3 regions of the Massilia violaceinigra genome follow, and region 3 is predicted to be linked to each of the others. Evidence: predicted binding sites of a transcription regulator. Region 3 holds the regulator's gene; each other region holds the start of a gene.
What was found. The regulator FNR, encoded in region 3, switches genes on or off when oxygen is low (the NO sensors DNR and NnrR bind a similar motif). The targets are predictions, from matches to a motif close to TTGATNNNNATCAA.
Positions count from the first base shown of each region.

Region 1: nirK (copper-containing nitrite reductase) is a predicted target of FNR. The motif match lies at 1,870-1,883, and genes of this name have one in related genera.
Region 2: CR152_RS11440 (CsgE family curli-type amyloid fiber assembly protein) is a predicted target of FNR. The motif match lies at 2,084-2,097, and genes of this name have one in related genera.

Region 1 covers NZ_CP024608.1:5,250,108-5,253,312, forward strand. Annotated here, with positions in the region: gene CR152_RS22675 (formylglycine-generating enzyme family protein) at 1-366, opposite strand, end outside; gene nirK (copper-containing nitrite reductase) at 374-1,789, opposite strand; gene CR152_RS22685 (SirB2 family protein) at 1,909-2,289, opposite strand; gene CR152_RS22690 (DUF2249 domain-containing protein) at 2,307-2,564, opposite strand; gene CR152_RS22695 (nitric-oxide reductase large subunit) at 2,632-3,205, opposite strand, start outside.
Region 2 covers NZ_CP024608.1:2,518,094-2,521,298, forward strand. Annotated here, with positions in the region: gene CR152_RS11430 (CsgG/HfaB family protein) at 133-1,050, opposite strand; gene CR152_RS11435 (curli assembly protein CsgF) at 1,047-1,478, opposite strand; gene CR152_RS11440 (CsgE family curli-type amyloid fiber assembly protein) at 1,529-1,867, opposite strand; gene CR152_RS11450 (PEP-CTERM sorting domain-containing protein) at 2,447-3,205, opposite strand, start outside; gene CR152_RS32825 (hypothetical protein) at 3,121-3,205, opposite strand, start outside.
Region 3 covers NZ_CP024608.1:6,177,320-6,180,524, forward strand. Annotated here, with positions in the region: gene rhlE1 (RNA helicase RhlE1) at 1-982, shown strand, start outside; gene CR152_RS33295 (cation transporting ATPase C-terminal domain-containing protein) at 1,116-1,385, shown strand; gene fnr (fumarate/nitrate reduction transcriptional regulator Fnr) at 1,513-2,280, shown strand; gene CR152_RS26540 (hypothetical protein) at 2,471-3,073, shown strand; gene CR152_RS26545 (hypothetical protein) at 3,120-3,205, opposite strand, start outside.

The DNA of each region.
Region 1 (3,205 bases), 930 kb from region 3:
ACGCGCACCCTCGCTGGCGCAAAAGGCGTTTGCCGCGTGCCAGCTGACGTTGGTCACCGGCGCATCCGGCGCCAGCGTGCCGTGATCGGCGGCGCCGCGCCACGCCGCCAGAAAGGTGGGCGCGGCCAGCACGGCCGGTGCCTGGCCGCGCTGCCATTGCGGATGTGCGAGGACGAACGCGCGGAACTCGGCGTTGGTGACCGCGGTGGCGCGCATCGAAAACGGTGCCACGATGGCCGGCGCTTCCTTGCCGTCGGCCGGCATCACCGAACGCAGCTCGCCGCCGGGCAGCGCCACGTAGTCGGCGGCGCCGGCCGCCCCGCACAGCATCGCCGCGCAGGCGAAGGTGGTCAGGTGGTGATTCATGGCGCGCTCAATTGGCCTTGACCTGACGCATCTGCTTGACCTGGGCCGGCGTGATGACGGCTTTGCCGGCATTGAGGTCGGTGCTCACGTAGTTGATGACGGCGGCTACATCATCGTCATTGAGGTCCTGCGGTGGCATGACCGAGTTGTAATGCTCGCCGTTGACGACCATTTCGCCGCTGCGGCCGTGCAGCACGATATGGGCCATCTCGTAAGGACGCTGCTGGAAAAAGTCGGAATTGGCCAGCGGCGGGAACACACCGGGAACGCCTTTGCCGTCGGGCAGGTGGCACGAGGCGCAGGTGCTGTCGTAGACCGCCTTGCCGCGCAGCCGTTGCGCATCGGTGGCGGCGGGTACCGCAGCCCTCGCGACGACAGGCGGCGCTTTGGTTCCGGGCAAAGCGGTCTTGATGCCCTTGCCATAAATGTCGGGCCGTTCCGGGCCGCTCACCGCCATCAGGCCCACCGCGCCCTTGTTGAAGGCGCGCGTGAGCGAGTGGTCGACCAGGGTCAGGTTGCCCGGCACGCGCGGCACGAATTCGACGATGGTCGACCCGCCCGCCGGCACCAGGGTGGTCTGGACGTTTTCCTGGAAGCGCGTGCCGCCTTCGGTATAGACCTTGTCGAAAATGGCGCCGATCACGTGGAAGCTCGAGACGGTGTTCGGTCCGCCCACACCGAAGAACATGCGCACCTTGTCGCCGGCGGCGGCGGTCAGCGTGCCTTTGCCGGTGAGGGCGCCATCGGCGCCGTTGAACAGTACGTACGTCGGCCGCTCGTCGATCGCCTTTTGCATGTCGAAACCCTGCAGGCCGGGCGCGCGATATGCGCCGGTGGTGTAGAAGTCACCCTGCATCACGTAGTATTCCTTGTCGACCCTGGACATGCCTTCCTTGGGTTCAACCAGGATCATGCCGTACATGCCGTTGGCGACGTGCATGCCGACAGGGGCGGTGGCGCAGTGGTAGACGTACAGGCCCGGTGCCAGCGCCTTGAAGGTGAAGCTGGCCTGATTGCCCGGTGCGATCAGGGTTTGCCCCGCGCCGCCACCGGGACCGGTGACCGCATGCAGGTCGATATTGTGGGGCAGCTTGTTACCGGCCAGGTTTTGCAGGTTCAGTTCGACCGTGTCGCCTTCGCGCACGCGAATCATCTTGCCCGGCACGGTGCCGCCGAAGGTCCAGAAGGTGTAGCGCGTGCCCGGCGCGATTTCGCGTTCGATTTCCTCGACCGTCAGGTTGACGACCACGCGCGCCGGCGTTTTGCGCGTGATCTGCGGCGGCAGCGCCGGCGGGGCCACCAGTTCCTGCACGATGACTGGCAGCGCCGGCTGCGCGGCATTGGCGGAGACCGAGCACAGGACGATGAAGGCGGAAGCGGTGGCAAGGCAGGTGCCGGCGAGGCGGAGAGGATGCGAACGCATGATGTGACCTTTTCTTTTTCTGTTGGACGTCGCGGAAGCGGTCGTCAACAGAATGCTAAGGTTTGCGTTCTGGAAATTCCTTGATGTGGATTACATTTCGGGGCAATTGGCGGCGGGTGTCAGCCGACGATGAAAACCCGGCGCGTCAGCGCGACCGCGACGATGTAGGCGACGGCGAGCAGGGCCGCGCCGAAGGCAATGGCGCGCACCTGTTTCGGGCGGCCGGGCTTGAGCGCGACCGCACCGAGCATGATGTAGAGTACCAGCGCCACCACCTTGGCGCCGAGCCAGGGCTGGACGAACGGGTACTGGCCGCTCCACACCACCATGGTCAGGGCACTGGCCAGCAGCACCGTGTCGACCAAATGTGGCGCTATTTTCACCCAGCGCTGCGCCAGCTGCGGCGCGTCGTTCAGCATCCAGACGCCGCGCAGCAAGAACAGGCCGATGCTGAGCGCAGCACAGCTCATATGCAGGTGTTTGACGGCGAGGTACTCCATGCGTAGTCCTTTTTTGTTCAGGCGATCCCGAAGTCGATGATGATTTCGCCCGGCGCGCGCGCCACGTAGGCAATCGTCACGCGCGATCCGAAATGGGCCTCGATCTGCGCCAGCAGCGGCAGCGGATCGTGGTCGTTATAAAAGCGCATGGTCTCTCCCGGCTCCAGCGCGGTCAGCGCACCGAAAATGGCTGCGTGGCGAAAGCGCTTGGCGACGCCGCGCGCGTCGAACGGGTAGAGGCCAATCGAGGCGGTCGATGAAACAGCGTGTGTCATGTTGATACTCCTGTGTAGTGTAATCGATGCGAACTCCGGCAGGAAGCACCTGCCGGAGAAAATAGTGTCAGCGCTTGTTGGGAACAACCGAGCCGACGACGTAATTGCTGCCGCGTGCCCCGGTGGCGAGCTTGAAGGCGAACAGCGCCAGGAACGCGCAGCCGACCGAGAACACCACGTCACCCGGCACGCGCAGCCACACCAGCGTTTCCATCAGCGGCGAATGGACCACCTCGGGCGAACGGGCATACCAGGTGCCCTGCGTGACGCTGGCCCAGGCCTGGTAGATCCCGGCCGGCACCAGCGAAATAAATACCATCATCGCCAGGCCGATGTTCAGGCACCAGAACATGGGCGCGAGCAGCTTGTCGGACCAGGCGGCGCGCTCGGTCAGGCCGAGCAGGCAGAACAGCATCAGGCCGATGCCGAGCATGCCGTAGACACCGAACAGCGCTGCGTGGCCGTGGGCCGCCGTCATGTTCATGCCCTGCATGTAGTACAGCGCGATCGGGGTGTTGATGGCGAAACCGAGCAGCCCGGCGCCCACCACGTTCCAGAAACCGACCGAGATGAAGCACAGGATCGGCCATTTGTAGGCCTGGACCCAGGGCGCCGCTTTCGAGCGCTGGTAGTTTCGCCAT
Region 2 (3,205 bases), 3.7 Mb from region 3:
TGACTGAACGAGTAAATGGATCAGCGACTTTCATGGTGAATCAGCGTGGCAGTCTTGCCGCTGCCATATTGGCTAAGCCGCGCGCTCCCTTTACGGCGATGCCGGCGCGCAGCATCGGTGGCAGGAAGGGATTCATCGCTCGCTCCTTGCCTTGGCGGGAGCGCGCCGGCCAGCGGTGACGGTGCCGGTGCCGGACTGCTTGGGCCGATACATAATGTCGCGCTCGTCCAGGTAACGCTGGAGCACCGGGTTGGACCAGTGCGCCTCGTCCTTCAAGGCCCAGCTGCCATCCTTCAAACCTTGTACGATCAGGTGGGCAACGCCGGCCTCGATCGCTTCGCCGACGCACAGCTGGGTTGGCTCGTTACGCATCATGCCGCCTTCGAGTTCGAGCAAATCCTTCACGTTTACGAACTTGAACACGCTGGGATGGATCTCATACGAGTAGATCGTCTTGCTGGTCGAGACGCTGTGCAGGACCTGACCACCGCGAATATCGATGGTGCGCAGATTGACTGTGACCTGGTCGACCCGGTATTGCGTGCTCAGGCCAATGCCCAGGAAGCGCGCGCCGGCGCCGCCGGTGCGCACATTGCTTTCGTACGCAACGATGCCGCCCTCGATGAGCACCGACGCGGCCACCAGCGACGGGATCTGCACCAGCGGCGTGCCGGCCGGTTGCGGCATTTCCAGCGCCCGCATGATCTTGCGTTCGGTGAGCAGGTTCTGCAGGTTTTCACGCTCGACCGGGATGAACCAGCCCGACTCCTTGAGCGCCTTGACCAGCATCGACGAGGCGCCCTGCGTGACCACGGTGGAAAACGAGCTGTCCGGGGATGGCTTGTATTGCCCGGTCTGGTCGCGGACACCGTACACGGCCACGGCCACCTTGCCTTTTGGAGCGGGCAGGTTGAGCAAGTCGCGCGTGACCGGCGTGATGGGCGCCAGTTGCGCGGCGGCCGTGACCGCCGAGGGCGGATGGCGGAAGCTGCAGCCCGCGAGCAGACTGGCCCCGGCCGCGGCGGCAATCGCCCAGCGCAGGGCGTTCATTGCGCCACCTCGAAGGTGGTGGTGGCGCCGGTGCTCCGGTCGGTCGTCGTAATGCGCAGCATGCCGCCACCGAGGTCGACCACAGTGATGGTGAAGTTGGCAGTGGAGAAGGTCCCAGGCACCAGCTTGCCGTCCGGCCCCTGCAGTTTGGAGGTGGCAGCCGAGGCGAGTTGACTTAACACAGTGCGTTCGAGAGTTTGATTGAACTGTGCGAGCGGCGACTGGTCGAAGAAAGAAGAGCCACCGAGACCCTTGTTTTCCGTGTGCTTGGTGGTGGCTGTTGCGCTTGCCAGCAGGCCCGGGCCGTTGGCCGGGTAGCCGCCGAACGAAGGGTTGACGGGCAAATACACGAGTTCAGTCGCGGTGGCGGCGTTCGCCAGTACGACCAGGCACAGCGCTGCCGCGCGGGTGATGGAATGGAGTGGCATGGCTGATTTCCTTACTTTGATGGAGTTGACAGAGACAGCGTTGAACAAACTCAGAATTCGTCGGCCGCGAGGTCGGCGTCGATGATGCTCTGGCGCTCGGCATCGGCTTGCAACACCGCCTGGTAGGTTCTTTCGGCGGCGTCTTCGCTGAGCGATTTGATCGCCCCCCGGGCGGTCGGCAGGCGCGTTTCGAACACGCGGCGCTGGGCGAAGTCGATCCGCACTTCGCTGCCACGGCGTGCCGACGGACGTTCGACGATGGCAAGGGTGTAGCGTTCGCTGCCTTCTTTTTCGCGCCACGCGGCGATGAAGTACTGGCAAAAATCGTGGCCGGCGACGGTGACCGCCTGGCTGGTGACGACGCCGCTGTCGGTATCGAAGGCGAGCATGCGCCCTGCGTTACCAAGCTTGTCCGGTGCGTCTTGAGGGGGCGTTTGGCTTGCGCTTGCGCTGAGCCCGCATCCGAGCGCGAGCGCGCAGATGGCGAGTAGTGTGGTGGTCGGGGACATACGGCCTCGCGGGTGTTGTTATTGTTGTTATGGCCTGAAATGCAGTGACAGATGAGCAGATGAGAAGAGAGTTTATCGAGGGCGACCTGGCCGTCTTTGATGGTTGTCAAAAAGTTCAAGGTCGGGATCTCAAGCGCTTCGGCTGGCTGAAAATCAACGCTGGCGAGCGGGCAGGTGATCGGAGCGGGAGCGATTCCAGACCAAATGGCGCTGCTTTTTCAGGGCAGCGCGCTGGACAGGCAGAGAGGAGGAGAAGCACGGACGACACGTCGATCAAGCAGCAGACGCCTGTGCCGATCGGGTACCGGTCATAGGCGATCAGGCACGACCAAGGCAATTGCCAGGTCGCGGGTTGGCGGGTGTGGCAAGGCAGCGTCAATGCAAGCGTCAAGGCGCGGATGGAGTACGCGCCGCAAGGCATCCATCGGAGGACAGATCGCGGCGCGCATCCGGGGCGCATCAGGGTGCAGGGCGGCGCCGGCGCACGTGGTACAAGCCGAACAGCGACAACGTGACCAGTGCGAGCGTGCCCGGTTCCGGCACGTCGCTCCGGTCTGGTACTGCCGCGCCCGCGATGAGGAAGATATCGCCATAGCCTCTCGTGTCACATGGGCCGAGCGGTTTGCCGTCGGCCAGTGCCGGGCCGGAGGTTTTACCACCGGTGCCGAAGCAACCCATCCACACCTGTACCGACATGGTGTCGTAACCTGCGCCTTCGAGTCCTTTCAGATCCAGGCTGGGGATGTAATTGATAAATTCCACGGCGTTCGACGCCTGGTTGGTGTTGATCAGCTGGCCGCCCGAGGGGCATTCGCTGCCATCGGGCGAGGGGTAGGATGTGGTGCTGCTGACCACGCAGATCGCACCGACCGTCAGTGCAAAGTCGGTCGAATTTGGTGTCGTGACGCCGCTGCCGTTAAAGGTTTTTGTCGATTGAAACAGCGACGGGTCCTTGAAGATATCGAGCAGGTCGAGCTGTTGCGTTTCAAAATATTTGTTGGCCAGATTGCCCTCGGTATCGCGTATCGTCACCAGCGCCCAAATCGGCAGACTGGCCGTTGCATTCTGCGGATTATTGAAGTCGAAGGCGATCATTATCTGGTGGTAGCCGCCGTCGAAGGTCAGCTTGCCGTTCAGTGTGGCCAGGCCCATGTCCCAGCTGAACGCCGTGTCGTTGGCCAGTGCCCCATGATTGGTGGGGTCGTTCTGGTCGCCTGT
Region 3 (3,205 bases):
GCACGAAAGTTTCCGTGCCTACGGGGCCGGCTTGCCGCTGCGGACCCACGTCGCCTACGGCGGCGTCAGCATCAATCCGCAGATGATGAAGCTGCGCAAGGGCCTCGATGTGCTGGTGGCCACGCCCGGCCGCCTGCTCGACCTGTACCGCCAGAACGCGGTCAAGTTCGACCAGCTCGAAACGCTGGTGCTCGATGAAGCGGACCGCATGCTGGACCTGGGCTTTTCGCGCGAGCTCGACGCCGTGTTCGCCGCGCTCCCGAAAAAACGCCAGACCCTGCTGTTTTCGGCCACCTTTTCGGACGAGATCCGCGCGCTGGCCGGCAAGCTGCTGATCGACCCGCTGAGCATCGAGGTCAGTCCGCGCAACAGCACCGTCAAGCGCATCCGCCAGTGGGTGGTGCCGGTCGACAAGAAGCGCAAGCCGGAACTGTTCCTGTATCTGCTGAAAAAGCACCGCTGGGGCCAGGTGCTGGTGTTCGTCAAGACGCGCAAGGGCGTGGACCAGCTGGTCGAGACCCTGCAGGCGCAGGGCATCGCGGCCGATTCGATCCATGGCGACAAGCCGCAGCCGGCCAGATTGCGCGCGCTCGACCGTTTCAAGGCGGGCGAAGCGAAGATCCTGGTGGCCACCGACGTGGCCGCGCGCGGACTGGACATCGACGACTTGCCGCAGGTGGTCAATTTCGACCTGCCGATCGTGGCCGAGGATTATATTCACCGCACCGGCCGCACCGGCCGCGCGGGCGCCTCGGGCGAGGCGGTGTCGCTGGTGTGCGCGGACGAAGTGCAGTTGCTTGCCGCCATCGAAATCCTCACCAAACAGACCCTGGAGCGGATCGAGGAGCCTGGTTTCTCGCCCGAACACCGGGTGCCGGTGACCAACACCGCCGGCGAGGTGCTGAAAAAGCCCAAGAAGCCGAAGAAAGCCAAGATCACGGGCGAGGTCTCGACCGTCGACGTGCGTTTCCGCCCGCGCTAAGTAGCCGATCCCGGCACGCTCGTGCCACATCAAGCCTTGCTGGTAAGTCATTGATATCTTGAACGATCCGCCTCGCCGCGGACGGCCCCAACGCGCTGCCGGCCGCCTGCCGCCCTGGCCTTCTCCAACGGGCATGGAACGCCGCGCGCCAACCCATGTTCCTGCTGCCGCCTCGCCGCCCCGACGCGCCCCTCATCGGCGGCGCCGGCCCAACCGGGTGCGGTGGATGATCGCCGCGAACGCCCTCGCCGCGCTGCTGGTCGTGATCTGCGTGCCCGGGCTGGCGGCCGTGTTTCATTTCACGCCATTAAGTGCCGCACAACTGGTATCGGCGGGCGCTATTGGTCTTTCCCTTGTTCTTTGGTCGGCGCTGTTGGGACTTGCACAACGCCTGCGCAGATAATGCAACGCCACCATGGCCATTCGGGCATCTGTACTGGGGAAAATGCCGCAGCTGCGCCGCTATTAGCCTGCCTGCCATGGTTCCACTGGGGTATCATACGGCTCAAGCCACAAACCGTCAGACCCCTATGCCCCAGCCTCTTCCATTCGTTCCCGCAGCCATTTTGAACGTCGCCGCGCTCAAGGCCAGCTGCGCGGGATGCAGCATGCACCAGCTGTGCCTGCCGATGGGACTCGAAAACGACGATATCACCCGACTCGACAACATCATCGGCAAGCGTCGCCGCGTCTTGCGCGACGAGCGCCTGTACCAGATGGACGAGCCGTTCCGCAACCTGTACGCCATCCGCTTCGGCCACTTCAAGACCTACCAGGTCAATGCGGGCGGCGAGCAGCAGATCACGGGTTTCCAGATGGCCGGCGAACTGCTGGGCATGGACGCCATCAGCGGCGACCGCCACCATTGCGACGCGGTCGCGCTCGAAGACAGCGAAGTGTGCGAGATTCCATTCGAACGCCTGGAAGAACTGTTCGGCGAGGTGCCCACCCTGCTGCGCCATTTCCACCGCATCATGAGCCAGGAAATCACGCGCGAGCAAAATGTGATGCTGTTGCTGGGAAATATGCGGGCCGAGCAGCGCTTTGCGGTGTTCCTGGTCAACCTGTCGGCACGCTACGCGGCGCGCGGCTACTCGGCCACCAGTTTCCAGCTGCGCATGTCGCGCGAAGATATCGGCAACTACCTCGGCCTGACCATCGAAAGCATCAGCCGCCTGCTGTCGCGCTTCAAGAAACAGGGCTGGATCGGCGTCGACAAGCGCGAAATGACCCTGCTCGACCCGGCCATGCTCAAGGCGCTGGCCGCCGGCACCGAGCAGTGCAGCCCGATGGCGTAAGTCGCAACAAGCCTGCGGGAATCAGTTTTCCAACAGGCGATAATAATGTTCACAGGTAATTATCAGGACATAATTACGGGCTTTCCTCTTCCCCGCGCGCCACATCCTGCTACCTGCCTTATCCTTCCGGCCTGTACGCCGCCGCGCACGCGTGAGGCAGCGCAAAGGCGGGGCATGGGCGCTCGCCACAATGCGCGATGCCCGCCCTCACGACCTCGGATACCGCTCGCTGTTCGCCCACCCGGAACGGGTGCGCGAACTGGTCACGGATTTCACTTCCTTCAAGCTGCTCGATGAAGTCGCCCTGTCGGCCTTCGAGCGGGTGCTGGCGCTGCTGTTCCGGCTTGAACTTTCACTCTTGCCCGAGGTCTCAACAGACGTCTTGCCGGCGCTGACGACGTGGTTCAAGGAATCACCCCAGGCCAGCCTGCGGCGCTCGATTCAGGTATGGGTAAACGGTTTGCTGGCACGCGGAACCGGCAATTCGGAATTGTTTATGGTTGATAGCGCGGAGGAGGATGCCGACATGGGAGGCAAACTTGCAACGTGCGCCGAGCAGATCGAGGAGATCGGCTTTCAAAACGGGTGTGCGGAAGGTAAGGCGGAAGGACAAGTCATTGCCCTACGCGGGGCGCTGGGCAGCCTGTTGCGCAAGCGGTTCGGCGAATTGCCGGGGCCGGCAACGCAACGCATCGGTCAGGCCACTCAGGCAGAGCTTGAACAGTGGTTCGAGCGCAGCCTCAACGCGCCCAGCCTGCAGGCGGTGTTTGACGATGGCGCGGCATCCACTTGACCCGAACTCTCTCGCGCTCCTTGGCACGGCGCACAAAATATCCAGGCTAAAACGGCGGATGCGGATCGTCCGGCACCACGACCAGATAGTAGGTCAGCATGCTGGCCAGCGCGCAAAAAGTCCAGAAGAAGA